DNA from 2 places in the Glutamicibacter sp. AOP12-B1-11 genome. Region 1 is predicted to be linked to the other one. Evidence: riboswitches for the same ligand, from Rfam matches in the RefSeq annotation. Region 1 holds a riboswitch; the other holds the start of a gene.
What was found. A riboswitch is a leader RNA that binds a small molecule or an ion and turns the genes downstream of it on or off. The one in region 1 is predicted to bind glycine.
Positions count from the first base shown of each region.

Region 2: linked by a shared signal. The riboswitch ahead of cycA (D-serine/D-alanine/glycine transporter) and the one ahead of gcvP (aminomethyl-transferring glycine dehydrogenase) in region 1 are both predicted to bind glycine.

Region 1 covers NZ_JBQSYL010000034.1:111-15,014, reverse strand. The annotation lists gene ACT3UQ_RS17015 (FecCD family ABC transporter permease) at 1-23, shown strand, start outside; gene ACT3UQ_RS17010 (SIP domain-containing protein) at 27-1,925, shown strand; gene ACT3UQ_RS17005 (MarR family winged helix-turn-helix transcriptional regulator) at 2,009-2,458, opposite strand; gene ACT3UQ_RS17000 (ABC transporter ATP-binding protein) at 2,564-4,396, shown strand; gene ACT3UQ_RS16995 (MarR family winged helix-turn-helix transcriptional regulator) at 4,393-4,881, opposite strand; gene ACT3UQ_RS16990 (NADPH-dependent FMN reductase) at 5,033-5,608, shown strand; gene ACT3UQ_RS16985 (glutathione S-transferase family protein) at 5,750-6,859, shown strand; gene ACT3UQ_RS16980 (RNase H family protein) at 7,021-7,917, shown strand; gene ACT3UQ_RS16975 (serine hydrolase domain-containing protein) at 7,976-9,124, shown strand; gene ACT3UQ_RS16970 (SGNH/GDSL hydrolase family protein) at 9,121-9,912, shown strand; glycine riboswitch at 10,010-10,107, shown strand; gene gcvP (aminomethyl-transferring glycine dehydrogenase) at 10,273-13,119, shown strand; gene gcvT (glycine cleavage system aminomethyltransferase GcvT) at 13,129-14,256, shown strand; gene gcvH (glycine cleavage system protein GcvH) at 14,317-14,697, shown strand; partial or broken gene ACT3UQ_RS16950 (serine hydroxymethyltransferase) at 14,697-14,904, shown strand, end outside.
Region 2 covers NZ_JBQSYL010000017.1:84,321-99,224, reverse strand. The annotation lists gene ACT3UQ_RS11760 (APC family permease) at 1-492, shown strand, start outside; gene ACT3UQ_RS11755 (GMC family oxidoreductase) at 649-2,172, shown strand; gene cycA (D-serine/D-alanine/glycine transporter) at 2,258-3,757, opposite strand; glycine riboswitch at 4,111-4,208, opposite strand; gene ACT3UQ_RS11745 (metallophosphoesterase) at 4,836-5,873, opposite strand; gene ACT3UQ_RS11740 (hypothetical protein) at 6,091-6,348, opposite strand; gene ACT3UQ_RS11735 (metallophosphoesterase) at 6,506-8,419, opposite strand; gene ACT3UQ_RS11730 (YkvI family membrane protein) at 8,741-9,871, shown strand; gene ACT3UQ_RS11725 (heavy-metal-associated domain-containing protein) at 10,045-10,362, opposite strand; gene ACT3UQ_RS11720 (metal-sensitive transcriptional regulator) at 10,406-10,735, opposite strand; gene ACT3UQ_RS11715 (lipid II:glycine glycyltransferase FemX) at 11,073-12,215, shown strand; gene ACT3UQ_RS11710 (carboxylate--amine ligase) at 12,230-13,504, shown strand; gene ACT3UQ_RS11705 (CGNR zinc finger domain-containing protein) at 13,543-14,139, opposite strand; gene ACT3UQ_RS11700 (LLM class flavin-dependent oxidoreductase) at 14,233-14,904, shown strand, end outside.

The sequences.
Region 1 (14,904 bases):
ACTCAACAGGAAGCGGGGGATAACCCATGGCCCAACTCCAGGCAACCGACCTGACCCTGGCCTATGACAAGGTCACCATCGTGGACGAGCTGTCCCTGGACATCCCCACCGGGCAGGTGAGCATCGTTGTCGGGGCCAACGGCTGCGGCAAGTCCACCTTGCTGCGGGCGCTGTCGCGTCTGATGCGCCCGGCCGGTGGCCAGGTGCTGCTCGACGGGCAGGATATCCACACGCGCCCGGCCAAGGAGGTGGCCCGGACTCTCGGGCTGCTTCCGCAGTCGCCCACCGCGCCGGACGGAATTACCGCTCGCGAGCTCATCAGCCGTGGCCGCTACCCGCATCAGGGGCTGTTCAAGCGCTTCGGCCCCGAAGACGAGGCGGCGGTCAACCGCGCCCTGGACCTGACCGGCACCATGGAGCTGGCGGACCGCGCGGTTGACGAGCTCTCCGGCGGACAGCGCCAACGCGTGTGGATCGCCATGGCCCTGGCCCAGGAGACAGAGCTGCTGCTGCTCGATGAGCCCACCACCTTCCTGGACGTAGCCCACCAGCTCGAAGTGCTGGACGTGATCAGCGAGCTGAACCGCACCCGTGGGATCACCGTGGTCATTGTGCTCCATGACCTGAACCTCGCCGCACGCTATGCCGATCACCTCGTGGCCCTGCGCGGGGGAAAGATCTACGCCGCCGGCCACCCCAACGACGTGGTGACCGAACGCACCGTCAAGGACGTGTTCGGCATGCCCAGCCGGGTGATCCCGGACCCGGTAGCCGGCACCCCGCTGGTGCTCCCGATCGGCCGCCACCGCGTGCTGCGCACCGAGAACGTACTGGCCGCACAGGGGATCGTGCGCTCCGCCGAGAGCGCCCAGGCCCCTAAGCCGGCGGCGCAACCGCCGAAGCCTGCGCAAGCCGAGGCGGAACAGGAGACGCGGATGCGTCCGGGCTCCGAGCATCTGGCAACCCTGGCCTACCAGTGCAGCGTCTTGCGCACCCAGGATCTGGCGCCCTCCTTCCGGCGGATCACCATCGGCGGCTCCGACCTGGCGCACTTCGGAACGAACAGCCACCCGTTGGATATGCGGATCAAGCTGCTGCTGCCGCCTGCCGGCGGTTCGGCATTGACCCCGCAGATCGCGGCCCTGCGTCCACGGGCCCTATCCAGCCCGGCGGAGCAGGAGGGCTGGTACCGCCGCTGGCTGTCGATCGACCCGGCGACACGCGGATATATGCGCACCTACACGGTGCGCGCCTTCCGGGAGATGGGGCACCGCGATAACCTCGGGGATACCGCCGAGCTGGATATCGACTTTGTGATGCATGGCGAGGTTGTCGATGGCCGCCTGCGCGGCGGCCCGGCGACCGAATTCGCCGATCGGGCGCAGATCGGCGACGAACTGCTGCTGCTGGGGCCGAACCGGGCGTTGAGCGATGAAACCTACGGTGGAATCGAATTCCGTCCGGGAGGCGCAGGCCGCGTGGTGCTGGCCGGCGACGAGACCGCGGCCCCGGCAATTTGTGCGATTCTCGAGGCGCTGCCATCCAATGTGACCGGCCACGCCCTGATTGAGGTTCCGGAGACCACCGACATTCTGGGCGCCTCCACCCGCTCCGGAGTATCGGTGCAATGGCTGACGCGTGGCACCAGCGAGCATGGGGTGCTGCTTGCGGCGGCGGTACGCGACGTGGTGGCTATTCCGGCGGCCGGCGCGGTGCATACCGACGCGGATCCCGAAGACATTGACGTGGACGCGCAGATCCTGTGGGAAACCGGCGCCGCAGAATCCGCACCGTTCTATGCCTGGATTGCCGGCGAGGCGGGCATGGTCAAGGACCTGCGCCGCTATCTGGTGCGCGAGGCAGGCATTGACCGAAAGCAGGTGGCCTTCATGGGGTACTGGCGTCGCGGAAAGACCGAAAACTAGGCGAAGCAGTTAGAGATGAGGGCGGTTTCCCGGGACTTTTATCCTGCGGGAAACCGCCCTCTTTTGTGCTCAATGACCTTGGATTAGCACCGCGGACTGCCTGCTGCATCTGCAACGAGCAGCCCCAATATCCGGGTGAGCTCGCTGCGGTCCTCCGCACCGAGGCTCGCGAAGAATTCCTCGTGGCTTTGCTTGCGTTCGGCATGCAGAATCTTCAGCAGCTCGCTGCCCGACGCGGTCAGCGTGATCAAGCTGGCGCGGCGATCGGCGGGATCCGCGGTGCGTGTGGCTAGCTCCTTGGCGACCAGCTGGTCGATGACCTCGGTGGTGGAGCGCGGGGCAATGTGCAGCCTTTCGGCTAATTGCGAGTTGCGCATTCCCTCGGTTCCTTCGCGTCCCAGCAACATCAACGTTCGTACTTGATGCGGGGTGATGCCGTAGGGCGTGAGGGTATGGCGCCACTTGCCGCGAAGCAAACGCGAACTGCGGTTGAACAGGTCGACCAAGTCAGGGCCGGACTCTTGGGTAGGCATGATTAAAGAATAGGGTGTTCTTCCCGACAAACTCAAGATGGAACCACATAGTGAGGTAACCTCTGTTATTCTGGTTTGTGAACACAGAGATAAATGGAGGTGCGCATGATTCCCATGGCAATGGGTGGCCCCGGCGGCGGCGGGCGCCCGGGTGATGCAAAACAGGATAAGGAATGGCTGGCGGAGCATCCGGTCTCGCTGCACCGGGTGGCCGGGCTTTTTCGCCCGCACCTGAGAACCGTCATCGTGGTGATATTGCTGATCGTTGCCTCATCGCTGATTGGGCTGGCGCAACCATTTATCGTCCGTGAACTCATTGACGTGGCTATTCCCGAGCAGGACGTCAAGCTATTACTGGCGCTGGCTGGCGGGCTGGTCCTCATTGCCCTGATCAACGCGGTGCTCGGCGTGATTCAAACGTGGCGAGCGACCCTGATGGGCCAGGAGGTGATGCATGGATTGCGCACCGGACTGTTCACCCACCTGCAGAAGCAGTCCCTGGCCTTTTTCACCAATGCTCGCTCGGGGGAGGTGCAGTCTCGGCTGACCAATGACGTCGGCCAGATGCAGTCGGTGATCACCAGCTCGGCGACTTCGATCGCTTCAAATCTGACCACCGTGGTGGCCACCGCTTGCGCGATGGTAGCCATTTCCTGGAAGTTGAGCCTGATCTCGCTGGTGGTCCTGCCGCCGGCCATCATCCTGGCCAGGCAAACCGCCAAGCTGCGGCGCAAGATCACCGGAGCGCGGCAGCGGGAAATGTCCACGCTCACCTCGATTATCGAAGAACGCTTGAGCATCTCCGGAGTTCGCCTGGCCAAGGTGATGGGTACCGGCACGCTTGACGCGGAGCAGTTCACCGATTCCAGTTCGAAGCTCATCGATCTGGAGATGCGTAGCGCTTTGGCCGGTCGCTGGCGCATGGCCGCGATGTCGATCATCTTCGCCGCGGTGCCGGCGGTGCTCTACATCGTGGCCGGGCTTCCTGTCACCGGGGAGGGCATGAGCATCGGCACCTTGGTGGCCTTTACCGGACTGCAGGCCGGGATCTTCCGCCCGGTGCTGGGGCTGATGAGCATCTCCATCCAGTGGGTCTCGGCGATGGCGCTATTCAGCCGAGTCTTTGAATACCTCGATGCCGATCAGGCGCTCCCGGTCCCGAAAAACCCGCGCCAGCTCGTGGCCAGCGAGGTGCGCGGAGAACTGGAACTCAAGGATGTGAGCTTCCGCTATCCCGGGGCGCGCACCGTTACCTTGCGGGACCTCAACCTCAAGCTAGCGGCCGGTACGATGACTGCAGTCGTGGGCGCCACCGGTTCGGGCAAATCAACGCTGGGCTCATTGCTGCCGCGGCTCTTGGATCCGAGCTCTGGCAATGTCACCTTGGACGGCGTGGATCTTCGCGAGGTGAAGCCGCAAGAGATCGCCGCGGTGGTCTCCATGGTGGCGCAGGAAAGCTATCTGCTGCATACCAGTGTGCGCGAGAACCTGCTCTGGGCCGCACCGCACGCCAGCGAGGGAGAATTGTGGGAAGCCTTGGAGGCGGCGCAGATTGCGGAGCTGATTCGCGGGCTGCCCGAGGGGCTGGATACCCGCGTCGGGCAACGCGGCCACCGCTTCTCCGGCGGTGAACAGCAGCGGCTGGCGATCGCACGCACCATGCTGCGCAGGCCCAAGGTCCTCGTCCTGGACGAGGCAACCAGTGCCCTCGATACGGTGACCGAGGCGCTGGTGCAGCAGGCCCTGGATCAATTGGCCGTTGGGCGCACCACGCTGCTGATTGCGCACCGGCTGAGCACGGTGATGCGCGCAGATCAGATCGTGGTGCTCGATGAGGGGCAGATTATTGAGGCCGGGAGCTTTGCGCAGCTGGTGGAGCTCGACGGTAAATTTGCCCGCCTAGTGAGCAATAGCGAGTTCGCCCAGCAGTCGGGCTAGTCGCATTGCGGCGTGGTTGGTGCGTGCGGTGCGATTGCGGCTAAAATTTTAGGCAACGCAGTCTCCAGGGCGGCATGTTCCGCTGGCGTGAGCGAATCGAACAGCGTTTGGCGAATGAATTCAACGTGCTTCGGAGCCGCTTCGCGAATCGCCTGCCAGCCGAGTTCGGATAAGCCGATCTGGTGGCCGCGGCGATCCGAGGCATCTGAGCAGCGGGTAATCAGGGACTTGGCCTCCATGCGGCGCAAGAGGTGCGAGAGCCGGGAGCGGTCCCAGCGCAGCTCCTCGGCCATCTCGGCGGGGCGAAGCGAGGACTCTTCGGCCTCGGAAAGTACCGCGAGGACCGAGTATTCTCCGGACTGCATGGCGGAGTCCTGGGTGAGTTGACGATCCATGGCGCTGGGGAACTGCCAGAGGAACTCGCGAATGGTCCGCCAGAGGTCTTGCTCGCGGTCGTTGAGCCAGCGGGTATTTTCGGTTCCCATGTTTTCTATTCTCCTGAAGCGGTAAATGCTGCGGGGCACGCCAGCAAAGTTGTTGACACATCAATTATCTCGTGTAATGTAGTTTTTAGCAAGATTTGATGACGTGTCAACCATAAAGGTTGGGCGTACCACCACTTAGGGGAGCAAAAACATGCTGAAGATCGCTATCATTACCGGTTCCACCCGCCCAGGACGCAATAACGCTGGAGTGGCGCAGTGGGTCCTCGAGCAGGCGCAGCAGCGCAACGACGCAAGCTACGAGCTGGTGGATATCGCCGACTTCAACCTGCCGCTGCTGGACGAGGCCTTCCCGGCCGCGTACCAGAACTACCAGAACGAAGCCACGAAGAACTGGTCGGCAAAGATCGCCGAATTCGACGGCTACATCTTCATCACTCCGGAATACAACCACTCGATCGCACCGGCTCTGGCTAACGCACTGTCCTACCTGAACGCGGAATTCTCCAACAAGGCAGCCGGAATTGTCGGCTACGGCTCGGCCATGGGAGCGCGTGCGGTGGAACACCTGCGCGGCATTCTTTCCGAACTGCAGCTGGCCCACGTGCAGAAGACCGGCATGTTCTCGCTGTTCACCGACTTCGAAAACTTCTCCGTCTTCAACCCGACCGAACAGTCCGCCGCCTCGGTCCAGCCGATGTTCGACCAGCTGATTTCTTGGACGACCGCCATGAACACCGTACGCGCCGGTGCCATGGCCAACGCCTAAGTTTTCATCAAGAGAACCGCGAGAAGCTGGCAGTCAAACTTTTCGTGGTTCTGCGCAAATGACTACTTTTAGCCAACCCAGCGAGTTAGCCTGAGAGCTAAGAGCCGCACAGGAACTACGCCAAAAGCTTCAAGGGGAGAAATGACCAAAGAATTTTCGACCAAGGGTGCCTACGTCACCGGAGGCGAATTCAGCCGGGATACCAATTACATCCAGGACCGCATCGTGGCAGATCCGCGCCCCGAAGCTTTTGCCGCTGGTGTGCCCAATAGCTCGATCGGCCACCCGCAGGCCGGACTCGGCGACGGGGCGCAGCTGTGGCCGGTGGAAGCCGGGCGCTACCGCCTCGTGGCCGCACGTGCCTGCCCCTGGGCCAACCGCACGCTGATTGTGCGCCGCCTCCTCGGCCTGGAAGACGCGATATCGGTCGGCCTGCCCGGCCCAACCCATGACTCGCGCAGCTGGACCTTCGACCTGGACGCTGGCGGCAAGGATCCGGTGCTGGGTACCGAGCGTGTGCAGGAAAACTACTTCAAGCGATTCGCGGACTACCCGCGCGGCATCACCGTCCCGGCAATCGTGGATATTCCCACCGGTGCAGTGGTGACCAACGACTACCCGCAAATCACCTGGGACATGTCGACGCAATGGAAGGAATTCCACCGCGAAGGTGCGCCGAATCTGCTGCCCGAAGATCAGCTTGAACAGATGCTGCCCCTGATCAAACGCATCTTCACCGAGGTGAATAACGGCGTCTACCGCGCCGGATTCGCCGGCGACCAGCAGGCCTACAACGATGCCTATGACCGGCTCTTTGACACGCTGGACTATCTCGAAGAGCGTCTAGCAACCCGCCGCTTCCTCATGGGCGACCACATCACCGAGGCCGATGTGCGCCTGTTCACGACGCTGGCTCGCTTCGACCCGGTCTACCACGGTCACTTCAAGACCAACCGCAACAAGTTGATCGACATGCCTAACTTGTGGGGCTACGCCCGCGACCTGTTCCAGACCCCAGGGTTTGGCGATACCACCGACTTTGAGCAGATCAAGGCGCACTACTACGTGGTTCACGAAGATATCAACCCCACCGGGATCGTGCCGAAGGGGCCGGAGCTGAGCAACTGGCTCGAAGCCCACGGGCGCGAAGAGCTGGCGGATTCCGGACCGTTCCTCGACGGTACCGCACCGGGCGAGGTGCGCGCCGAAGAGCGTGTGGCCGCGGGGCATAACCCGATGTATCCGGCCTGAATCATTCGAAGCCAAGCTTGCTGAACCGGGGCAACACCTGCGTCCTGGCAATGTCCCGGCGAGAACTCACGGAGTTTTCACCGGGACATTGCCCGTTAAAAAACGAACATGGCACACCTGGTCATCTGCACTTGTGGGGTGGACATGGCAGGATTATTCATATGACGATCATTGCGGCAGCTGACGGTTCTGCACTCGGTAACCCTGGACCTGCCGGTTGGGCCTGGTATATCGACCACGAAAACTGGGGAGCCGGGGGCTGGGACCACGGAACCAACAACATGGGCGAGCTTCAAGCCGTGCTCGAGCTCTTTCGCGCCACGGCCAAAGAACCCGAAACCGAACTGAAAATCCTGTGCGATTCCCAGTACGCCATCAACTGCATCACCAAGTGGATGCCGGGATGGAAGAAAAAGGGCTGGAAGAAGTCCGACGGCAAGCCGGTGCTCAACCAGGACATTCTGCGAGAACTAGACGCGGTGATCGATGGACGCAAATACACCTTTGAATGGGTCAAGGGCCATGCCGGCCACGAACTCAACGAGGAAGCCGATGACCGGGCCCGAGCCGCCGCCACCGCACATCAAAGCGGGAAGGACCCGGACGCCGGGCCCGGCTATACCGGCTCCTCGGGCACGATTGCTGGCAACGAACCGGGCCAAGCCCCGCCTCCGGTGGTTGAGGCCGCCGCCGAACCAGCCGTGGACGTGGCAAGCACCGTCTTCGAATTGGAGCAGGGTCTGCTCGACGCGCAGGTGCGCGCGAACTTCACCGAGGTCAGCGATTTTCTGCACCCGAGCTACCAGGAAGTCTGCCGTGACGGTTCGCTGCTGGATGTCTCCACCGTGCGCTCGATCCTCGACGCCGGCGGCGCGCTTCCGGCCACCGGTCCGGTGCAGCTGCTCACCGCGCGTCCGCTGGATTCCAAGCTGGTGCTGATCGCCTATCGGATGAGTCCGGAAGGCTCGCAGGTTTTGGTCTGCTCCTCATGGTGGCAGCAGACGGATCGGGGCTGGAAATTGCGTTTCCGCCAGGAAACAATCGAGAGCCGCGCTTAGCTTTTTCCCCTTTCGCACTAGTGTTAGTTGACAAGCAGCAAGCACTTTAAGGATTTTCATGGATTCGGTCATTACAGAAGATTTCGCGCCCCTCGCCGAAGCGCTTGACGCCCGAGCGGCGGAAGAAGAGGGCTATTCGGCCCAGCTCGCGATTTATCACCGCGGGCAGCTGGTGCTCAGCCACGCGGTCGGCGAGCATCTCGCCGGCGACGCGGTGACCTGCGTCTTCTCCTGCACCAAGGGCCTGGGTGCGCTGGTCATCGCGATGCTGATTCAGGACGGCTTGCTCGATCCGGCCAAGCCGATCGGAACCTACTGGCCCGAATTCGCCAGCGGCGGCAAACAGCGCCTGACCCTGGGCGAAGTACTCAGCCACCAAGCCGGCGTGCTCGGCGTCCCCGGGGGAGTTCCAAGCGAGGTTCTGCTCAACTCGGCCGAATACGCCAAGGTGCTGGCCTCCATGCCGAGCATCTGGCCGCAGGGACAGAATATCGTCGGCTACCACGCCATCACCATGGGTGTACTCATGGAAGAACTGGTACGCCGGGTCACCGGCCAGGAACTCAAAGAAGTCTACGAACAGCGCATCCGCAAGCCGCTGGGAGTCGACGCCTTCATCGGCCACGGCGCAGAACTCGAACCGCGCTACCGCGACGTGCTGCCCGCGCTGGATGAAGCACCTGCCTTCATGGACCCGTTCTCGCCGTCCGGGCTCTCGGTCAACTCCACCTCGGGCTTCGCCCTGGAATCCGGACCGGTGTACAACTGGCACGAACTGGCGAACTCGCCACAGGTCCGGCAGCTGGGTCCGGCCTCCATGGGCGCGGTGGCCAACGCCCAGGCGCTCGCCGGGATCTACGCCGCGTCCTTCGGCGCGGTGCCGGAGCTCGGCGCCACCGAGGGGCTGCTCAGCGCAGATACCTGGGCCGAGGTTTCCACCGAACTCGTCTACGGACCGGACCGCACCAACGGTCAGTTGCAGGCCTTCGCCGTCGGTTTCATGAAGCCCACCGCGCGCAAGGACTACGGCTCGATCTTCGCCTATGGGCATGACGGGGCGAATTCGTCGCTGGCCTTCGCCGACCCGGCCTACCAGCTGGGCTTCGGCTACATCCCTTCGCGCAATGAAGGAGAAAAGGATATCTCGACCGGCGTGCGCCTGAGCCAGCTGGCCCGCCAGCTCATCTTGGCCAAGGGAGCGAAATGAAATTCCTTGCATTAGGGGATTCCTTCACCGAAGGTGTCGGAGATATCAGCATGGTGCGCCCTAACCGGGTGCGCGGTTGGGCCGACCGGGTGGCCGAGGTGCTGGGCACCCAGGGCGACTGGGAATACGCGAACCTTGCCATTCGCGGCAAGAAGATCTCCCAGGTCATCAACCAGCAGCTCGACGCCGGGCTGGCGTTGGAACCCGATCTGGTGACCATCTATGCCGGGGGCAACGACATTCTGCGCCCCAGCGCCGATCTGGACGCGCTCATGCGCGGTTATGACGGGATGGTCCGCCGATTTGCCGAGTCCGGCAGCACCGTGGTGCTGTTCACCGGGTTCGACACCGTGGATTCCCCGCTATTCAACAAGACCCGTCCGCGGACCGCCATCTACAACGAGAAGATCCGCGAAATCGCTGACACCCATGGTGCGCTGGTGGCCGACTACTGGCGCTGGCGGGAATTCTCGGACCTGCGCTATTGGGCGGGGGACCGGCTGCATATGAACGAATTCGGCCACGCATTGATGGCGCGCAAGGTGCTCGAACTGCTCGGCAGGCACGGCATCGTTGAGCCCGAATGGGCCGGGCAGATCAATCTTCCGGGGTTGCCGCAGCTGCCGGTCAACTCCCGTGGCGAGAGATTACGCGAGGATATGGGCTGGGTGAAGGAGCATTTGGGACCCTGGATCAAGCGCCGGCTGACGGGCACGTCCTCGGGAGACTCCTTGCCAGCGAGATATCCCGCCTATGTAAAACTCGCTCAAGGCTCCAGTGCAAGTTAATTTGTGAATCGAACCGAGCCGCCGGTCTTGGATAGAAGCATGCGGTGCAGGTAAGATGGTGATGTGTTTTGGATCATCAGATCCACGGCACAGCCTTCGACGGATGGCGGGAGAGACCCGTTCACACCATGGATGGGCGCCGTAGGAGCAATTCCTCCCCAGGAAACTCTCAGGCCCCCGTACCGCCATCACGAGGCAACTCTGGAAAGAAACCGGCCCGTTCCGGTTCACCGAAGGTGCAAGCGCCCGGCTTTGTAGGTCGGATGCGTAAAACTCTCAGGTTATGCAACAGGGATGGGGAGGGACAGAGACCTTCCTTTGGCATGCGCCAAGACAGATCCCCCTGGAGATAACTGCACCATGACTATTACGCAGACCTCGGCATCAACGAGTAGCGAATTCGTGTCCCGCCACATTGGCCCACGTCCGGCCGATGCAAACCACATGCTCCAGACGCTGGGTTACTCCAGCCTCGACGAGCTGATCGACACCGCAGTTCCGGCCGACATCCGCCAGGGTGCGGCATTGGATCTTCCTGCTGCCCTGAGCGAAACCGAAGCGTTGGCTCACCTGCGCAACTTGGCATCCAAGAACGTGATGAAGACCCAGATGATCGGCCAGGGCTTCTACGACACCTTCACGCCAGCGGTGATTCGCCGCAACATCGTGGAAAACCCGGCCTGGTACACCGCCTACACCCCGTACCAGCCAGAAATCTCCCAGGGCCGCCTCGAAGCGCTGCTGAACTTCCAGACCATGGTCATGGACCTGACCGGCCTGCCCATCGCCAACGCCTCGATGCTCGATGAGTCCTCATCGGCGGCCGAAGCCGTGCTGATGATGCGCCGTTCGAATAAGAAGAAGGCCAGCGGCAAGACCGTGCTGGACTCGAACATCTTCCCGCAGACCATCAAGGTCATCGAAGGCCGCGCCGACGCGCTCGGCTTCGAAATCGAAGTTGTTGACCTCTCCCAGGGTCTGCCGGAAGGCGACATCTCGGGTATCGTGCTCCAGCAGCCGGGCAACGACGGCTCGATTGCCGACCACAAGCAGATCATCGCCGCCGCCAAGGACGCCGGCGCGATGGTCACTGTCATAGCCGACCTGCTCTCGCTGACCATGATCACCCCTCCCGGTGAACAGGGCGCGGATATCGCAGTGGGCAACACCCAGCGCTTCGGGGTGCCGCTGTTCTTCGGCGGACCGCACGCTGCCTACCTCGCCGTCGGCGCGGGCCTGCAGCGCTCGATGCCCGGGCGCCTGGTCGGTGTCTCCACCGATGACGCCGGCACCCCCGCCTACCGCCTGGCACTGCAGACTCGCGAGCAGCACATCCGCCGCGAGAAGGCCACCTCCAACATCTGCACCGCACAGGCGCTGCTGGCCATTTGCGCCTCGATGTATGGCGTCTACCACGGCCCGGCGGGCCTGAAGCAGATCGCGACCCGGGCGCACAACCACGCTCGCGTCATCGCCAGCTCGCTGGTTTCCGGCGGCTTCACCCTGGCGTCCGACTCCTTCTTCGACACCGTTGTGGTCAACGTCGAGAACGCGGAAGCGGTCATCGCCAAGGCGGCCGAAGCCGGCATCAACCTGCGCAAGGTTTCCGAAACCCAGGTGGGCATCTCCACCGATGAGGCAACCACCGCGGATATCGTGCGCACCCTGGTCGAGGTCTTCGGCGTTGAGCTGTCCGTACCGGAGGGCTTCGAGATCCCCGAGGCGCAGGTGCGCAGCAGCGCCTACATGACCCACCCGATCTTCAACACCATCTCCTCCGAGACCCAGATGATGCGCTACCTGCGTCGCCTCTCGGACCGCGACCTGGCCTTGGACCGCACCATGATCCCACTGGGCTCATGCACCATGAAGCTGAACTCGGCCGCCGAGATGGAATCCATCACCTGGCCGGAGTTCGCCACGATCCACCCCTACGTTCCCGCCGAGCAGTCCATCGGCTGGCGCGAACTGATCACCGACCTTGAAGGCCGGTTGACCGCCATCACCGGTTACGCCGGCATCTCGATCCAGCCCAACGCCGGCTCGCAGGGCGAATACTCCGGGTTGCTTGCCATCTCCGGCTACCACGCCTCGCGCGGCGAATCCCAGCGCAACGTCTGCCTGATCCCGGCTTCGGCCCACGGCACCAACGCGGCTTCGGCCGTGCTGGCAGGGATGAAGGTCGTCGTGGTGAAGACCGCAGCGGACGGCACCATCGACGCAAACGACCTGGATGCCAAGATCGAGGCCAACAAGGACGTCTTGTCGGCCATCATGATCACCTACCCATCCACCCACGGGGTCTACGACGCCGACGTGCGCGAGGTCTGTGACAAGATCCACGCCGCGGGCGGCCAGGTCTACATCGACGGCGCGAACATGAACGCCCTGGTGGGCCTCGCGCAGCCGGGCCAGTTCGGCGGCGACGTCAGCCACCTGAACCTGCACAAGACCTTCTGCATCCCGCACGGCGGTGGCGGACCGGGTGTCGGTCCGGTCGCTGTCGCCGAGCACCTGGTGCCATTCCTGCCCGGCGACGCTTCGGGCAGCTACACCGAACGCGACGGTGTGCCGGTAGTGTCCACCGCTTTCGGCTCCGCCGGCGTGCTGCCGATCTCCTGGGCCTACATCGCGATGATGGGTGGCGACGGGCTGACCGAAGCAACCAAGACCGCGATCCTGAACGCAAACTACATCGCCAAGCGCCTGAACGAGTACTTCCCGATCCTGTTCACCGGCAACAAGTCCCTGGTGGCCCACGAGTGCATCCTGGACCTCCGCGAACTGACCGCGAAAACCGGTGTGACCGCAGAAGACGTGGCCAAGCGCCTGATCGACTTCGGATTCCACGCACCAACGCTGTCCTTCCCGGTCTCCGGCACCCTGATGGTGGAACCAACCGAGTCCGAGGACCTGGCGGAAATCGAACGCTTCATCGAAGCGATGATCACCATCCACCAGGAAATGCAGGAAGTGCTGTCCGGGGTCTACACCATCGAAGAGTCGCCGCTGCGCAACGCACCGCACAGCGCCACCGCACTGATCTCCAGCAATTGGGACCGCAAGTACAGCGTCGAGCAGGCCGCCTTCCCGGTAGCCAGCCTCAAGCGCGACAAGTACTTCCCGGCCACCGGGCGCATCGACGGCGCAGCCGGTGACCGAAACCTGATCTGCTCCTGCCCAGCTCCTGAAGCCTTCGAAGACTAGGACATCGCGATGACTGAGACAAGCACCGATATCAAGCACACCGCGCTGCACGGCAAGCATGCCGAGCTTGGCGCTTCGTTCACCGACTTCGGCGGCTGGGATATGCCGCTGAAGTATGGTTCGGAACTTGCCGAGCACAAGGCCGTGCGTTCCACCGCGGGCCTGTTCGACCTGTCCCACATGGGCGAGGTATGGCTCACCGGTCCCCAGGCCGGCGAGGCGTTGAACACCGCGCTGGCCGGCAACCTGTCCATCATGAAGGTCGGCAAGGCGAAGTACTCGCTGATCCTCAACGAAGCGGGCAAGATCCTTGACGACTTGATCGTCTACCGCCTCGGCGAAGAGCGCTTCCTGGTCGTGCCAAACGCCGGCAACGCGCCGGTTGTGGCGGCCGCACTGGCCGAGCGCGCAGCAGGTTTCGACGTCGTGGTGGATGACGCCTCGGCACGCACCTCGCTGATCGCCGTACAGGGCCCGAACGCCGAGGCGATCGTGGCATCGCTGGCGGCCGATGAGCAGACCGCAGCCGCGGTGCAGGAACTGAAGTACTACGCGGCCATCGAAGTGGTTCTCGGCGGAATCGACGTGCTGCTGGCCCGCACCGGCTACACCGGCGAAGACGGCTTCGAGCTGATCATCGCCAACGAAGACGCCACCGCCATCTGGGACAAGACCGTCGCAGCCGGCACCGGCCACGAACTGGTCCCCTGCGGGCTGGCTTCGCGTGACTCGCTGCGTCTGGAAGCCGGCATGCCGCTCTACGGCAACGAGCTTTCCGTCGAGCGCACCCCCTTCGATGCCGGCTTCGCTCCGGTGGTGTCCTTCAAGAAGACCGAGAACTTTGTCGGTCGCGAAGCGCTGGAGGCACTGCGCGGACAGACACCGCCACGCAAGCTGGTGGGCCTGAAAGGTCTGGGCAAGCGCGCCGGCCGTGGCGGATACGCCATCGTCAAGGATGGAGCGACCATAGGCGAGATCACCTCCGGCCAGCCATCGCCGACCTTGGGCTACCCGGTAGCACTAGGCTACGTGGATGTTGCATTTAGTGAAGTGGGAACCGAGCTAGATGTCGACCTTCGTGGCAAGACATTGCCATTTGTGGTCGTAGAACTGCCGTTCTACACCCGAGCAAAGTAACGTTTAACCTAAGCGGGCGTTCGTAAGACGCCCACCATTTCCCTTGGGAGAGGAATTATCGTGAGTAAAGTTCTTTCATCGTTGCGCTACTCGGCCGAGCACGAGTGGATCGATGCAGCATCGCCAGCCAAGATCGGTATCACACAGATCGCCGCCGACGCACTGGGCGACGTGGTCTACGTTGACCTGCCAGAAGTTGGCGACACCGTCACCGCGGGCGAGACCTGTGGCGAAGTCGAGTCCACGAAGTCGGTTTCCGACCTGTACTCGCCAGTGACCGGCACCATCGTCGAGATCAACCAGGAAGCTGCAGATAACCCTGCAATCCTGAACGAAGATCCATACGGCAACGGCTGGCTGTTCACCGTTGAAGTTGAGTCCGAAGGTCCGCTGCTTTCGGCAGCAGACTACGCCAGCGCGAACGGTGGAAACGTCGAGTAATGAGCAACAAGACTTTTGAATCCCTAGCCCCTGCATCATTGACTCAGTCCCTGGCGCAGCTCGATCCTGAGGTTGCGCAGCGGATCGATGCCGAGCTCGCTCGTCAGCAGCGTGGTCTGGAGATGATCGCTTCGGAGAACCATACCGCGCAGGCTGTGATGCAGGCGCAGGGTTCGGTGTTGACCAACAAGTACGCCGAAGGTTACC
Region 2 (14,904 bases), on a different contig from region 1:
TTCACCGCTGCCTATGTGGCTGGCGCAACCGGTTCGGCGCTGGTATCCCAAGGTTCGGTGGCGCGCATCCTCTATGCGATGGGTCGGGACGGGGTCCTTCCACGCAAGTTCTTCGGGAAGCTCAGCGCCAGATTCAGTACCCCGGTGCCGGCGATCATGCTGGTTTCCGTCATTTCGCTGTCTTCCGCGTTGATCTCGTTGGAAGTACTAGCCGAAATGGTGAGCTTCGGGGCGCTGGTCGCCTTCTCCATGGTGAACCTCGCGGTCATTGGACATTACTTCGTTGGGGAAGGACAACGTCGGGGCATCGAATTCTTCCACCACCTGCTGGTCCCGGCCTTGGGGTTTGCGCTGACCATCTGGTTGTGGACGAGCCTGACCGGCCGCACCTTGTTGATCGGGGTGCTCTGGCTCCTGATCGGGTTGGTTTATCTGGCGGTGCTCACCCGTGGATTTACCCGTCCGGTGCCGAAACTAGATCTCACCGAATGACTCCAAGGCTCAGGCTCAGGCTTCGCACGCAAAGACAAGGTCGTTGCACGCGATGACAAGAACCTGGCAGGACCGCGACGCAGACTGGAAGAAAGTAGCGCTCGCGAGTGATCCTGATCACCGAAAATCGGTGCTACGTCTCAATTAGGAGAGCTCATGAACAGTAAATCCGTCATCGTGGTTGGAGCAGGTTCTGCAGGATCCGTAGTCGCTCGTCGGTTGGTGGACGCCGGCGCCAAGGTGACGCTGTTTGAAGCCGGGGGAGAAGACACCAACCCTGCGATTCATGACCTGTCCCGCTTGGGCGAACTGTGGCACAGCCCAGACGACTGGGATTACCACACGGCTCCCATGCAAGGCGCAGCAAATAAACCAATGCACCTACCGCGCGGGAAGGTGCTGGGCGGATCCCACGCACTCAACGCGACCATCTGGGTGCGCTGCGCGCCGCAGGACTTTGACGGTTGGGCCGAAGAATCCGGGGAACGGTGGTCTTGGCGCAATGTCCTGCCCATCTATAAGTCCATTGAAAACTACTCCGAAGGCCCCAGTGAATTTCACGGCACAGACGGCTTGCTCCCGGTAGTCAACGACTACGAATTGGACCCGATCCAGCAGTCGATTGTCGACGCTGCCGTGCAGTCGGGGGTTAAATTCAATCCCGACTACAACGGGGAAAGCCTCGAAGGTGTCTCCAAAGAGCAGGTCAATATCGTAGACGGGGAACGGATCAATACCTGGAAGGCGTACCTGAAACCGGTGCGCGAGCAGCTGGAGATCATCACCAACGCCGAGGTGCACTCGGTAATAGTCCGGGACGGTGCTGCCGTTGGCCTTCGATACCAGCAAGATGGCGAGCTCAAAGAACTTCTGGCAGATGAGGTGGTACTGAGTGCAGGGGCTCTCGGTTCTCCGCAGATCCTGCTGCGTTCGGGTATCGGCCCGGGTGAAGAGCTTGAAGCGGTAGGAGTGAGACCGGTGCTGGAATCGCCGCAGGTGGGAAAGAACCTGCACGATCATCTGCTTGCACCGGTCATTGCCCAAACCACTACCCGAGATATTGACCCGCCACGGACCGGGGTCTCGGTGTCGCAGAGTCATCTGTTCGCCAAGTCGCGCGCGGAACTCGAAGTGCCGGACACCCAGCCGATTTTCTTCTCGGTTCCCATGTACTCCCCGGGGATGGACATGATCGAAGGAACCGCGTTTACCCTGCATTCGGGGATCGTCACGCCTGCAAGCCGAGGCGCGGTGACGCTGAGCGGGCCGAATCTCGATGACCCGGTAACCATAGACTTAAATGCCCTAGACGATCCGCAGGATATGAAGTCCTTCTTGTTCTCCATCAAGCAGTGCCGGGATATTGTGAAGCAGCGGGCACTCGCCGAGGACTGGGGCGCAGTGGAGGTTTACCCAGGTCCCACGGTGCAAAGTGATGCGGAGCTTGAAACTTACATTCGCAATAACGTGGTCACCTACCATCATCAGGTGGGTACTTGCCGGATGGGCAGCGATGACCAGGCCGTGGTTGACCCCCGGCTCAAGCTCAACGGGCTGAGCGGATTGCGGGTGATCGATGCGTCGATCATGCCGAAAATTACTACCGGCAACACCAATGCGCCGGCGATTCTGATCGGCGAGCTCGGTGCGCAGTTCCTCATCGAGGATCTGGAGCTCTAAGTACCTTAAACCGCCTTGCGGGGCTGTTGCAGGGCGGACCGAGGGTAGGCGCCGCACACCAAGTGGGGTGCGGCGCCGATCTCAGTTAATCTATGGACACGGCTTGTTTCTCGGATTCGCCGACCGCTTCGGTCGCAGCCGGGCCGTGGATGCGGAAGGCCCCGGCATCTTCCTTCTCCACCGCGACCTTTGCCACATGCGCGGCACGAAGTGCAACGTGCCCCGGCTTGCTGCGCACCACGCGGTATCCGATAGCCAGACCGATGAACCACAGCGGGGTGATTAGCAGTGCCGACAGCGTATCGCTCTGCGTGGTCAACGCCCAGAGGATGAATCCGAAGAAGGCCAGCACCACATAGGGCATGAAGGTGCCACCGGGCATCTTGAACTTGCTCTGCGCATGCAGGTGCGGACGGCGCTTGCGGTACACGAGGTAACTGACCAAGATGATCGACCAAACAAACATGAAGCAAAGGGCCGCTACGGTGGTGACCAAGGTGAAAGCTACCATCACCGAATCGCCGCTGTAGAGCAGCACCACTCCGGCCAGCAGGAACATGCAGGAGAACATCAGCGCGTTGCGCGGCACCTTGTTTTCGGACAATTGGGCGAAGGCCTTCGGCGCATCGCCCTCAAGGGCCAAGCCGCGGATCATGCGGGAGGTCGAGTAGATGCCCGAGTTCGCGCTGGACGTCGCGCTGGTGAGCACCACGAAATTGATAATGCCCGCCGCACCGGCCAGCCCGGCCAAGGCGAACATGCCCACGAAGGGGGATTCTCCGGCGGAGAACAAGCGCCATGGCTGAACCGCCATGAGGATGATGAGCGCACCCACATAGAAGATCAGAATGCGGATAGGAATGGAGCTGATGGCCTTGGGGAGGGTCTTCTCGGGGTCCTTTGTTTCGGCAGCGGTGGTGCCTACCAACTCAATTCCCACGAATGCGAATACTGCAATCTGGAAACCTGCAACAAAGCCCATGAAGCCGGTCGGGAACATTCCGCCGTCGGTCCAGAGATTGTTGAAGGACGCGGTAGCACCGTTGTGCCCGAAGCTGGTGATGACCATGACCAGGCCAACAACAATCAGCGCGCAGATGGCCACGATCTTGATCATGGAGAACCAGAACTCGGTTTCGCCGAAGGCCTTCACCGTGGCCAGATTCAGTACCAGCAACAACGCGATACATGCGAGTGCCGGGATCCAGAGCGGAAGGTTCCCCCACCAGAAAGCGACGTAGTGCGCGATGGCCACCACATCTGCGATGCCGGTGACTACCCAACAGAACCAGTAGGTCCAGCCGGTAAAGAACGCGGCCCACGGGCCGAGCAGGTCACCTGCGAAGTCCGCGAAAGTCTTGTAGTTCAGGTTCGAAAGCAGCAGTTCGCCCATGGCACGCATGACGAAGAACAGCATGAAGCCGATAACCATGTAAACGAAGATGACAGATGGCCCGGCAACCGAAATGGTTTTACCCGAGCCCATGAACAATCCGGTGCCAATGGCACCGCCGATTGCGATGAGTTGGATATGACGATTTGAGAGCCCGCGTTCGAGTTTGGGCGAAGAGCTGGTATCGCTCATGCTGCTGCCTTCCAGGAGTGGTGAGGTGCTTCGATGAGGTGCCATGGCGAATCACTAATGGTTTCGTCACGTTGTGGCAGATCTACGTTCGCACTCGAACCGTCAGACTCCGGGACAAATTTCTCTGCGCCGCAACGTAGCGGGCGAGGTCCAGCCAGGGACCGCCCGAAGCGAACGCGGAGATAGTTTGCCAAAGGGAGGACTTTCGAATCGGGTGCGTACGGTGCGGCACGGTTCTTAGTTCCTCCCCAATCTGTTTGAAGACCTGAGAGTTTTCGCCTCGACCCGGTGAGGGGTCAGAGAGTTGCTCCGTCGGTGAGTATGGACTAGTCCATACTGCTTTCCAGATTCGCCTCGTCGTGGCGGTACGGGTGCCTGAGAGTTTCCCGGGGAGGAATTGCTCCTACGGCGCCCGCCCTTGGCTTGGGCGGGACTCTCCCGCCACGCGTCAACGGCGTACTGCTTGTGATTGCAGTCACAGTATGCCCGGCTCTTTTCTGCTTGCGCAAACCGGCATGGAGTTTATTGCGTGAGCAATCTATGGCTTGCTCAGGCCTGAGCCCGGCATTGGGCGGTTTTGGGGGAGGGGCTCGTTTTAAATATGAAGCGTTTTGTTGCCAAGTACGCACGGTGCCGCCGGATAATAATTTGCACATACTTTGAACAGAGTGAAATTTACTGGTCAGAAAGAGGGGAGCATATTCGCGGATCAGCTTTAGGACGAAATAAGTATGAAAATTTTGCAGCGGCTTCCTGAAAAATTGTTCTGGATGTTGGCTGCGTACGCCGAAGGTGTTTCGTTTTCTCCCGATGCTGCGCGCAACGCGGCGGCCTCGGTGTAGTTCTACCTGTCGCAAGTGCCGGGCATCGTACCTAGATTGGAATCGCCGGCCCGAACTATCCGCCGGTAATTAAAAACTAGAGCCCAGCCAATGGGCTGGGCTCTGGTTCATCACTCGCACCTTTGAGGAAGGTAGTTACCACTCTAGGGGCGGCAACTGTTTGGCTACTGTGTGCGCGGTGCTTATTCGCTTTGCACGCTGAGCGGATGCGCTAGGGCGGCGCCTCCTCGACGAAATTAGTTGGTGAAGGGAACGCGCTCCCAGCTGAGAATTTCTGCACCCTGTGCTGAGTTGGGCGCGACGCTCACGCGCAGCCACTCTCTTGATGTTGCGGCGCCCTCGACGGTGACCCGCTGCAAGTTCGGAACCGGGTCAACGCCGTAGACCTCTAGCCACGGTGAACCGGCGGCCAGCGGCGCATCTTCGTTGAACACGTGGCTGTCGCCATTGACCAGATACACCGGTCCGCCGAAGGCTGCTGATTCGTTGGCCAGGGCCTCGACGAACGACTTGAAGCCTGAAACGGATTCGGGGTTTGCCAGGGAATCATCCTCGAACCCGGGGGTGAACATATCTGCCTGGGTCATCACCACTACGGCGCGCGCCTGGGATCGTTTCGCATTGGCGAATGTTTCGGCCAGTTGGTCGAGGTTGGCTTCGGTGCGCAGCGCGACTTCTTCCAGCTGTTCGGAGGTTGGTTCGGTCAGTCCGAGCCCAGTCCACGGAGCCAAGGAGTTATTGGAACCTTGGACGTTCACCACGGAGAAGGCGATACGGTTCTTCGTGAATTGAACGTTTTCCGGTAAACCGATGTCAGCCTGGGAATCTACCCGCATGGTGCCGCCCAAGGTCTTGTTTTCGACCGGGAAGAACATCTCACGCAGGGTATCCAATCGCTCCAACGGGTTGTAGGCACCGTTATTGGCACGGTGGCAGTCAACCCATTCGTTGTCGCCCGGGGTGAATACCAGCGGAGTTTGAAGTCTGTCCAGTTCCTTCCTGACCAGGCCCAGGCGTTCGTCGGTGCACCGCTCGGAACCTGCCTTGATATCTCCAACGTGGGCAATGAAGCGAAGCTCGTCTTGCTCGTTGAGTTCACTGACCATGCTGGGGAATTCGGCCAGCTGGGCTGCGCCGTAAGGGATGTCTCCAATGACACCAAAAGTGTAAGCAGACTCTGCGGAGCCCGCGGAATTCGCAATTGCTGGGGCCGCCGGGGCGACGAGAATTGCGCAGGCTAGAGCGGCGAGACCGGGTAGGAATCGATTACGCATGGTTCACTCCTAATTTTCGATGCGAGGCGAAGCTGAAAAGACCTCTGCCACGCTACGCGGCAGGGGTTAAGCGCCGGCAACAGGAGCATGGCACGAGGGCGAAAACGAGCCTGCTCGAGCCATCTTCTCGGAGGCCTGAAACAACAACGGCTACCGGAGCCTATGAAACATAGGTAGCGGTAGCCGTGTGACGGTTGAAGAAGGGGTTGCGCTGGATCTACTTCTTTTCCTGCGGGTCGGTTGCCAACACCGCTTCGGTGTAGCGGCGTTCAAATTCCTCGGCGGAAACCAGCTCGCGCTCCACGCGGAAGGACGATTCCGGGATGCCGAGAACTGCCGAGATGAGGGTGCGGGTGTATCCGGCAATCTTGCGGGACTTCCGAGTGGAGGTGACATGGTCCAGTTCCGGGACCCAGATGTTCCACCAACCTGCTTGTTTGCCCACCACCGCGTGGAATACTCGTTGTTCGTTCATCTGTTGTCCTACTTTCATGGATGCACCAACCGTGAGTCCAGCTAGAGGTAATTGCTTAGAACAGGCAGTCAATTGCTCACTGCCTGTTCTAATGTTCTATCATCGGTGGCATCTGCGCCAAGACAACTTGCGCCACCTAGCAGCAATTGGCCTGTGGCTACTTCGCCAAAGGCGCGCCGTCCTGGCCGACCGGGAAGGTCACCACATCGTCGTATACGCGTCGTTCGGTGTGTTCAAGCTGGTATTCCGAATCCAACTTCGGGAAGACGTATACCGGGGTCAAAGTGAGCTCTGCTCCTTTGGCCTTCTTCGCGATGTCGATTTGCAGGTGTCCGTAGTGCAGACCGCCGGATACGAGCTGTGCTACGCCGTTTTCATCCTCTTTCCAGGTCTCTGGCTGATCTGCCGGGGCTGACCACTGTGAATGCGAGTTGAAGCGGAGCGGTTCGTACTCGCCCTGAGCATTCTGCACCAACTTTTCGCCACGCAGGCCGTCGGCGGCCACCCCCACATCATAGGAGTGGAAGCCTCGTCCGTCGCCGTCCGCATCTACCCAAGAGCGCTCGAACATTTCATCATGGCCGGAGATGACTGCGGCGACACCATGATCCTCGAACATTGGCGAGTAGGCACGCATTGCGGTGCCGGACTGGTTATCGGGGTGCTCATGGTTCGGTGGGGTGCCGTGCACACCGTTGGAATAAGCCGAATGGTGGAATTGGACGAGCACAATCTGGCCGTCGGCGCGGGCTTCGGCCAATTGCTTCTCGGTCCAGTCCCATTGGGCGGACTGCGCATCCATATTCGGCAGGTCAACCTCTTGCTCGGTTGAGCCGGGGAAAAGATCCTTGAAGCCCTGAACGTAGGATTCAAAGGTGAATTGCCCCTGGGTGTCGGTGGACTGGTTCTCGGCGGTCAGGTTGGTGTCGTCCCCGGAGAATTTTTCGCCGGACAAGGTGCCGGTGTCGGTGTTCTCATCGGGTCGGCCATTGGTGGAGTCCAAGGTCAGGACGGTGACCGGCCCATGATCCACCCGGTAGTAGGAGCCCTTGTGTTCGGGGTGCTCCGGGTCCTGCGGCAAGGAGAAATAATCCAGGAAGCGGTTGCGTGAAATTACCGCGGGGGTGCGGTCTGCGTCCGAACCGTAGCCACCGTTCAGGGCCGCATAGGTTTCCCAGTTGCCCAATGCCGGAAGCAACGGAACATTGGAGGCTAGATCGGAGTGTTCCCCGGCGACATGTCCGAAGAACTCATCCCATGCCGGTTGGTATCCCGAGCCCTGTGTCAGGTCCCCGGCCATCATGACCAGATCCGGGTTGGCAGCCTGAACATGCTTGAGGTTTTCGTTGAAAGCGGTGGACTGGTCCAGCGGATAGCGCAAGGTCGGCTGGCCATACCGGGTGGTCATTCCAAAAGTCTCGGCCCATTGCGATCCGTCGCCTGGGCGCTGCAAGGACTCGGAGGTATATCCGTTGACCGGGGAAAGCTCCCATTCACGGTGCTCGGTGCGTCCGCGCGGTTCGGTCTCCGAGTCGGAGAAGGCGACAATGCGGATGTTCTTCCAGGATTTTCCATCTGGCGCTGTTTCGAAAGCGGCAGTATGCGTCTGTCCTGATTGGGTCACGGTGTAGTTGTATTTCTTACCTGGTTTGAGGCCCTCAAGGGTCACCGAATGCTTGTAATTGGAGTTCGACTTCAGCCAGGAGCCCTGTTCAAGTCCGGGGATGTGCTGCTCCAGTTCTGCCTGGGTGTACTCCATCAAGTCCAGGTATTCAGGCTCGCTGCGTTGGACGCTGCTATTTCCTTTGCCAGGCTGATTGCCGAGACCCGGCCCCTGGACTGAGAGGGTTCCTGGGTGGTCGGTTTCGCTGATCCAGTTGATGGTCATCGAGGTCGAGCCTGGTGCCTGCAGGTAGGGCAGAACACGAAATCCGGGTTCTGGAGATTTGGCGGTGGACGCCGGGAAGGACATGGGGGCGCTGGCTGGCAGGGCTGCCGCCGGTGTAGCAGGCGCGATGGCCAGCGGGAGCAGAACGGCGGCCGCGAGCGCGACGGCGGTGGGCTTGTGCATGAGCAATTCTCCTGTGCGAGTGTGATCGCCCGGGTTGGCGGGCAATACCTCGAGGATGCACAGCGCGAATGGACGAAAAGTGCACGGAAGGAGTCGAAGAGGTGAACCTGCCCGGTGATCCTAATCTCCGTTTCGTGGGAAATTCTGGTTTGCCAGGTGCGGGATCGGGTTTTCGCGGTCCATGACGTTGGTCGCGCGTGCTTCCAGCCTTCCCGAATGTTGACTGCGTCACGTTTGAGATATACCTTTAATCACATTTTGATATATGAGGTTCGATATCGAACGTGCGGTGTCGAGCGAACCTTCTGAGAGGGAATCTACATGTCAGATAAGGTCGTTACCCGAGCGCATTTAGCAACGGTTGAAAAAGGCAGCTTCTTCCGGGTCTTGACCTACGCGGGGGCAATAATGGCGTTTTTGATCGGCTCAGGTTTTGCTACAGGCCAAGAGATTTTGCAGTACTTCACCTCGTACGGCTACTGGGGAGTCTTTGGCACCGGGCTGCTGGTTCTCGTGCTCATGACGTATGTAGCAGTGGAGTTCTTCGTTGTCGGGCAGGCAAAGAAATATGATCGCCCGTCGCACATCTTCCGCTATTACTGCGGAAAGCACTTGGGGTACTTCTTCGACTTTTTCTCAATACTGTTCGTCTTCTTGAGCTTCACGGTGATGGTAGCCGGCGCGGGCGCCGTATTCGAGGAGCACTACGGATTGTCGAAGTTTATTGGCGGCATCGGTTTGGCTGTTGCGGTCGGCATCAGCGTCTGGTTTGGCCTGAAGAGTCTGGTTGACGTCATCGGCAAGATCGGACCGCTGGTTGTTGTGGTGGCTATTGGGCTTGGACTGTTGGCGATTCTGCGTAATCCAGCCGGGATCTCTGAAGGACACCAGTTGCTTCCGGGGCTGGACCTTATCCAGGCATCCACAAACTGGTTCATGGCTGGACTTTCCTACGTGGGTTTCTGCATGCTGTGGCTGGCGGCCTTCCTTACCGCGTTAGGTAAGACGGCGAGAAGCCGCAAGGAGGCGGTTGCCGGTGGAATTACCGGTGCGGTGGTGTTCTCGCTGGCCTGCGTTGTCGTCGGGCTGGGGCTGCTGGCCAATATCACCCGGGTGGGTGGAACCGAGATTCCCATGCTGGTGCTGGCGAAGGATATTAGCCCCGTACTTGCCGCAGGAATTTCGGTCATGATTCTCGCCGGAATCTATACCACCGCGGTCCCGCTGCTGTGGACCGTGTCTTCGCGATTCTTTGCCGACAAGACTCTCCGATTTAAGTACCTGACCATCACATTGGCAGTACTAGGAACGGTTATCGGGCTGATGCTGCCATTCTCGCAAATGGTCAACGTTGTCTATGTCATCAACGGGTATGTAGGTGTTCTTCTGCTGGCGTTGATGGTGGTGAAGACGATCTCACGAGTTGTCCGGCGCCACCCCGTGTCGCGCTAAGCCTGGTTGCCTCGGAGAGATGCGTGATTGCCGGTGAACGGTGAACGGTGAACGGTGAACGGTGATCAGGTCTAGCAAGCCACCAGGGGGATGATTGTGTTCCCGGCGGAGTGGGAATCGTATCGAGGGTCTGTAGAACGCTCGTCCCGCATCCGCGCCTGCGCGGTGGGTTCCTAGTTGCCGACGGATTCGAGAGTGTACCCGGCTTCTTCGATCGCGTTGCGTATGATTTCCTGCTCAACGGCGCCGCTGGTGTTGAGGATTGCCGTGGAGATCCCCTTCGCGTCCAAGATGATCTCGACGTTCTGGACCTCGGGGATTTCGTTGAGTTCTTCAGTTACCGAAGAGACGCAATGGCCGCAGGTCATTCCCGAGATCTTCAGTTCGGTCTGGCTGATGATGGGGGTAGCCTCCGGACGCGGAATGATCTGCAGTCCTTGGCTGGTGGACTTCGAGTTATCGGAACATCCGCAGTTGCAGGCATGGCTCATGTTTGGATCTCTTTCGTGGAAAAGGTTGGAAGGTCTTCGAGGATCAGCGCAGCAACCGGGAGATGGCTGCGGTGGCTTCCGAGATCTTGTCTTGAACGATGCTCGCATCCCCGGACTGGATTGATTCCTCGGCGGCTCCCACCACGCAGTGGCCGATATGGTCTTCGACTAGTTGGAGGCTGACCTTGTGCAAGGCTGCGTTGATGGCTGAGATCTGGGTGAGAATATCAATGCAATACTTGTCCTCATCAACCATGCGGGCAACTCCGCGCACCTGGCCTTCGATACGGTTCAAGCGCTTTCGCAGCGCCTCCTTTTCAGGAGTGTATCCGTGGGGTGCTGTGGGTTGCGCCTGCTTAGTTTGAGAGTCCATACATCAATAATACCCCCGAGGGGTATGAATTGCACGTGGCCTCAATGGTGACTTTCGGTAAGAAAATTATTTGCAGGACTTAGTCTCCGCATGGGCTTCTCTGGCTCGTTGCCTGCCCTTGGAAATCATGGGCCAAGGCGCGTCCTGCGAGTTCTGTCCGCCACGGCTCACGTATGCAACTGGTTTCCGGCAAGTGCGGGTGTCCAATTGCTCACAGACTGACACCGCGCACCAGTTGGTTTCTGCCAGTGATCCTGCGAGTGTTCTTGGGCGCGAGGGCCGCTGGCGGTATGTCTCAACCCGGGGGCGGTGCGCAAACCACGATAGGCTTCTACGTGTGAGCCACAATGAACTTCGCGTGCGTCCGATATCCAGCACCGAGCACTCCGCGTTCCTTGCAACCGCGCAAGATGTCAGCTTCCTTCAGCGTCCCGAATGGGCGCAGGTCAAGGGGGGATGGCGGGGCGAATCGCTCGGTTGGTTCGAAAGTGACACCCTCGTTGGAGTCGCCCTGGTCCTGCACCGCCATGCGCCGGTGATCAAAAAGACCCTCGCCTACATACCCGACGGCCCGGTCATTGATTTCACAACCTATGACCCGCAGGGTGTGCTTTCTATTCTCGCTAGCTATCTGAAAAACCGCGGCGCCTTCCAGCTGCGCCTCGGCCCAGGGCTGGCGATGCGCACCTGGGGTGCGGCGGCTGTGCGAAAAGCATTTGGCAAGGAAGAGCTTGCTTCATTAGCGGACCTGGAAACCGTGTCGGTCAATGAAGAAGCCCATAAGCTCAACGAGGCGCTCGGCGACTTGGGGTTCACCAAGCAGGACGTCGGAATGGACTTCGCCGCGGGGCAGCCGGAGTACGTGGCCCGGGTTGCGCTACAAGATGCCGAGGGAAACCAGCTGGATACCGAGCAGGTCATGGCTTCCTACTCCTCATCCACTCGCAACGAAACGCGTAAGTCGCTCAAGAGCGAGCTCAAGGTTGAAATCGGCGAGACCCAGGACATGGCACGCTTCCATGCACTGTATAACCACACGGCCGAACGCCAAGAGTTCACCGGTCGCCCGCTGAGCTATTTCGAAAAGATGCACACGGTACTTAATGCTGCGGTACCCGGCTCCTGCACCCTCTACATCGCTAGCCACGAGGGCGTCGACCTGGCTTCGGCTATTGTGCTGCGCTCAAGCAACCTTGCGTGGTATCTCTACGGCGCCTCGTCTTCCGAACAGCGCAAGCTCTTCGCGCCCAAGGCTCTGATGCATCACATGATTTCGGATTCCACCGAGGCTGGATGCAGGTACCTGGACCAGGGCGGGGTGAGCGCCACCTTGGATAGCGCACACCATCTGGCAGGGCTGACCAAGTTCAAGACCAACACCGGCTGCGATATCGTGCAAACCAATGGCGAATGGGATCTGGCGCTCAACAAACCACTTGCTTGGGCATTTGAGAAGTACATGAACTGGCGACAGAAGTAGGAACCAAAAACCTTATGGTAATCGAGAATTCTCAGCCTTTCGTTCCCGTTATTCTTGGCGGAGATATCGGCACCTACACCCTCGCCCGCGAATTCTATGAGGCATACCAGGTGCGCTCGGTCGTTGTGCCTGCCTCAGGCAACGGGGTAATCGAGCACTCGGTGGCCATCGAACTGCATCCCATCGGGTCCATGGTTGACCAGGGGCGGGTAGTTGAAGAACTCATCTCCCTGGCCCAAGAGCTTAACGCCGAAGTGGATCGACCGCTGATGCTCTTCGGTTCCCTCGATTTCCATATCATGCTGATCGCCGAGCACCGTGCGGTGTTGAGTGAATATTTTGTCATCCCTTACCCGGAACTGGGAACCATCGAAGGCGCCGCGCTGAAGGAGAACTTCTACGCGCTCGCCGACCGGCTGGGAATTGCGCACCCGCGCACCGCCGTTTACCGGGCCGGAGAAGACCTGCAGGAATTGGCGCAGTCGCTGACCTTCCCGCTGATCGGCAAGCCCTCGAGCTCGGGGGACTGGATCGCCGCCAAGTTCGAAGGCAAGCAGAAAATCCACACCCTGCGGAGCATCGCCGAACTTGAGGACCTGCTCACTCGTATCGACGCGAGCGGCTACACCTCGGGGTATATCCTGCAGGAATACATTCCCGGTTCGGATGACGCGATGCGTCTGTGCACTTATTTCGCCACTCAGGACAAGAAGGTCATCTTCGCCGGATACGGCGAGGTGGTGGTCGAAGAGCACGCGCCGCTGGTGCTCGGTAATTCCGCAGCCATCGTCACCGGGCAGCATGACCAGATGTCCCAAGATGGTGCGCGCCTGCTCGAAGAACTCGGCTGGCAGGGGATCGCGATGATCGATGCCAAATACGACCACCGCGATGGATCCATCAAATTCTTTGAAATCAATCCTCGTCTGGGACGCAATCATTATTACCTGACCGCGGCCGGAGTTAATCCTGCGCGTTTTTACGTCACCGAGTTCCTTGGCGTCGAGTTTGATCGCTCAGACCCGCACACCGATGCGGTCCTCGATACCGGGATCGGAATCTTGCAGCTAAGCCGCCAGCATCTGTTCACCGTGCTCCCGCACCATTTGCTGCGCCGCTTCTTGGATAGCGAAACCGGGCAGAAGGCTGCCGCATTGCTGAAGTCCGGGAAGGTTTCCAACCCGCTGAAATTCAAGGCAGAGAAGCATCCTCGCCGGAAGTTCTACCTGGTGCTCAATGCGGTCAACCACTACCGCAAGTACAAGAAATTCCCGCCGCGTAGCCTGTAGGCATCTGCATCCGGCAGTTTTCAGCCAAGGCCCTGAGCCTAGGCTGAGCTCTTTAACGCCTTCTCGCGTTTGCGTGCATAAGCACGAGCGGCGCGGACTCGGTCCCCGCAGCGGGTCGAGCACCACTGCCGCCGCCCATGGGTTCTCAGCAAGAACCGCTGGCAGGGCTCGGCCTCGCATTGTGCCAGTAACGCTGACTCTTCCGAAGCTAGAAGCGTCGCGGCATCTTCGGTGATCACCGACATCGCATATTCCACCAGGCGCGTGACCGGGTGCTCCGTCGAGCGGTAGAACCCGTTGTCGGGGGAGTAGCGCAGCAGCGGAATATGCGGGGCCGCGGTTAGCGCCTTGTTTAACCGCTCCAGTATCTGCGGATCGAAAGGCTGTTGCGCTGCGCTCATGGAGAAGGCTTCACGCAGGTCTGCGCGCAATCCGCTGAGCCTGTTCTGGCAGTAGGACTGCAATGCGGCATCTTCGTCAACCAGCTCGCGCCTCTTGAGCCAGGCGGTCGTTTCCTCTGGGGAATCCAGCTCGTCGACAATCTTCCCGCCGGGTAGGTGGAGCACGCTGTTGACCAGGTCGAGGCTCAGGTGCTTTTGTGTGCCGGGGGCTGGGGGTAGCAATGCTTCGGACATGCATCTCATGGTATCAGTAGATATTTATCGTGAGGTCGTGTTATCTTGATATCACGTTATAAATAGATTTTATCCGTGATAAAGAGGTTTTACTTGTACCCCGCACCAATGTTCGGATCCGCACCCTTTGCGCTCAACGCCCATACCGGTGGCAGCGTTGGAGTGGGACGCACCGCCCAAGAAGGCTTTAATGCGCTGATCAAGCTCGCACGAAAAGCAGACGAACTGGGATACCACCGCTTCTGGATGTCTGAGCACCACGCGATGCCGGGTCTGGCGGTGTCCTCACCTCCGCTGGTGCTCTCGCGCCTGACCGCAGAAACCGAGCGAATCCGGCTGGGCGCCGGCGGCGTGATGCTCCCGAACCACGCACCGCTGGTCATCGCTGAGCAATTCGGAACGCTGGACGCGCTGGCCCCCGGGCGCATCGATCTCGGGCTCGGCAGGGCGCCGGGCACCGATCATGCAACGGCCACCGCGCTGCGCCGGGGCGAAGGAGCGAATGACAACTTCGCCCAGCAGGTTGCCGAGCTGGTGGGATTCATGAATGACGATTTCCCCGAGGGGCATCCCTACAGCACCGTCCATGCGGTCCCCGGCCCGTGGCAGGCCAAGGAAAACCGGGTCCAGCACCCGCAGCTAGCTACCGAGCTTTGGATGCTCGGCTCCTCGCCGTACTCCGCTCAACTGGCGGCAAAGCTCGGCCGCCCCTATGCCTTCGCCCTGCAATTCGGGGATGCCGACATCGACACCGCGCTGCGCATC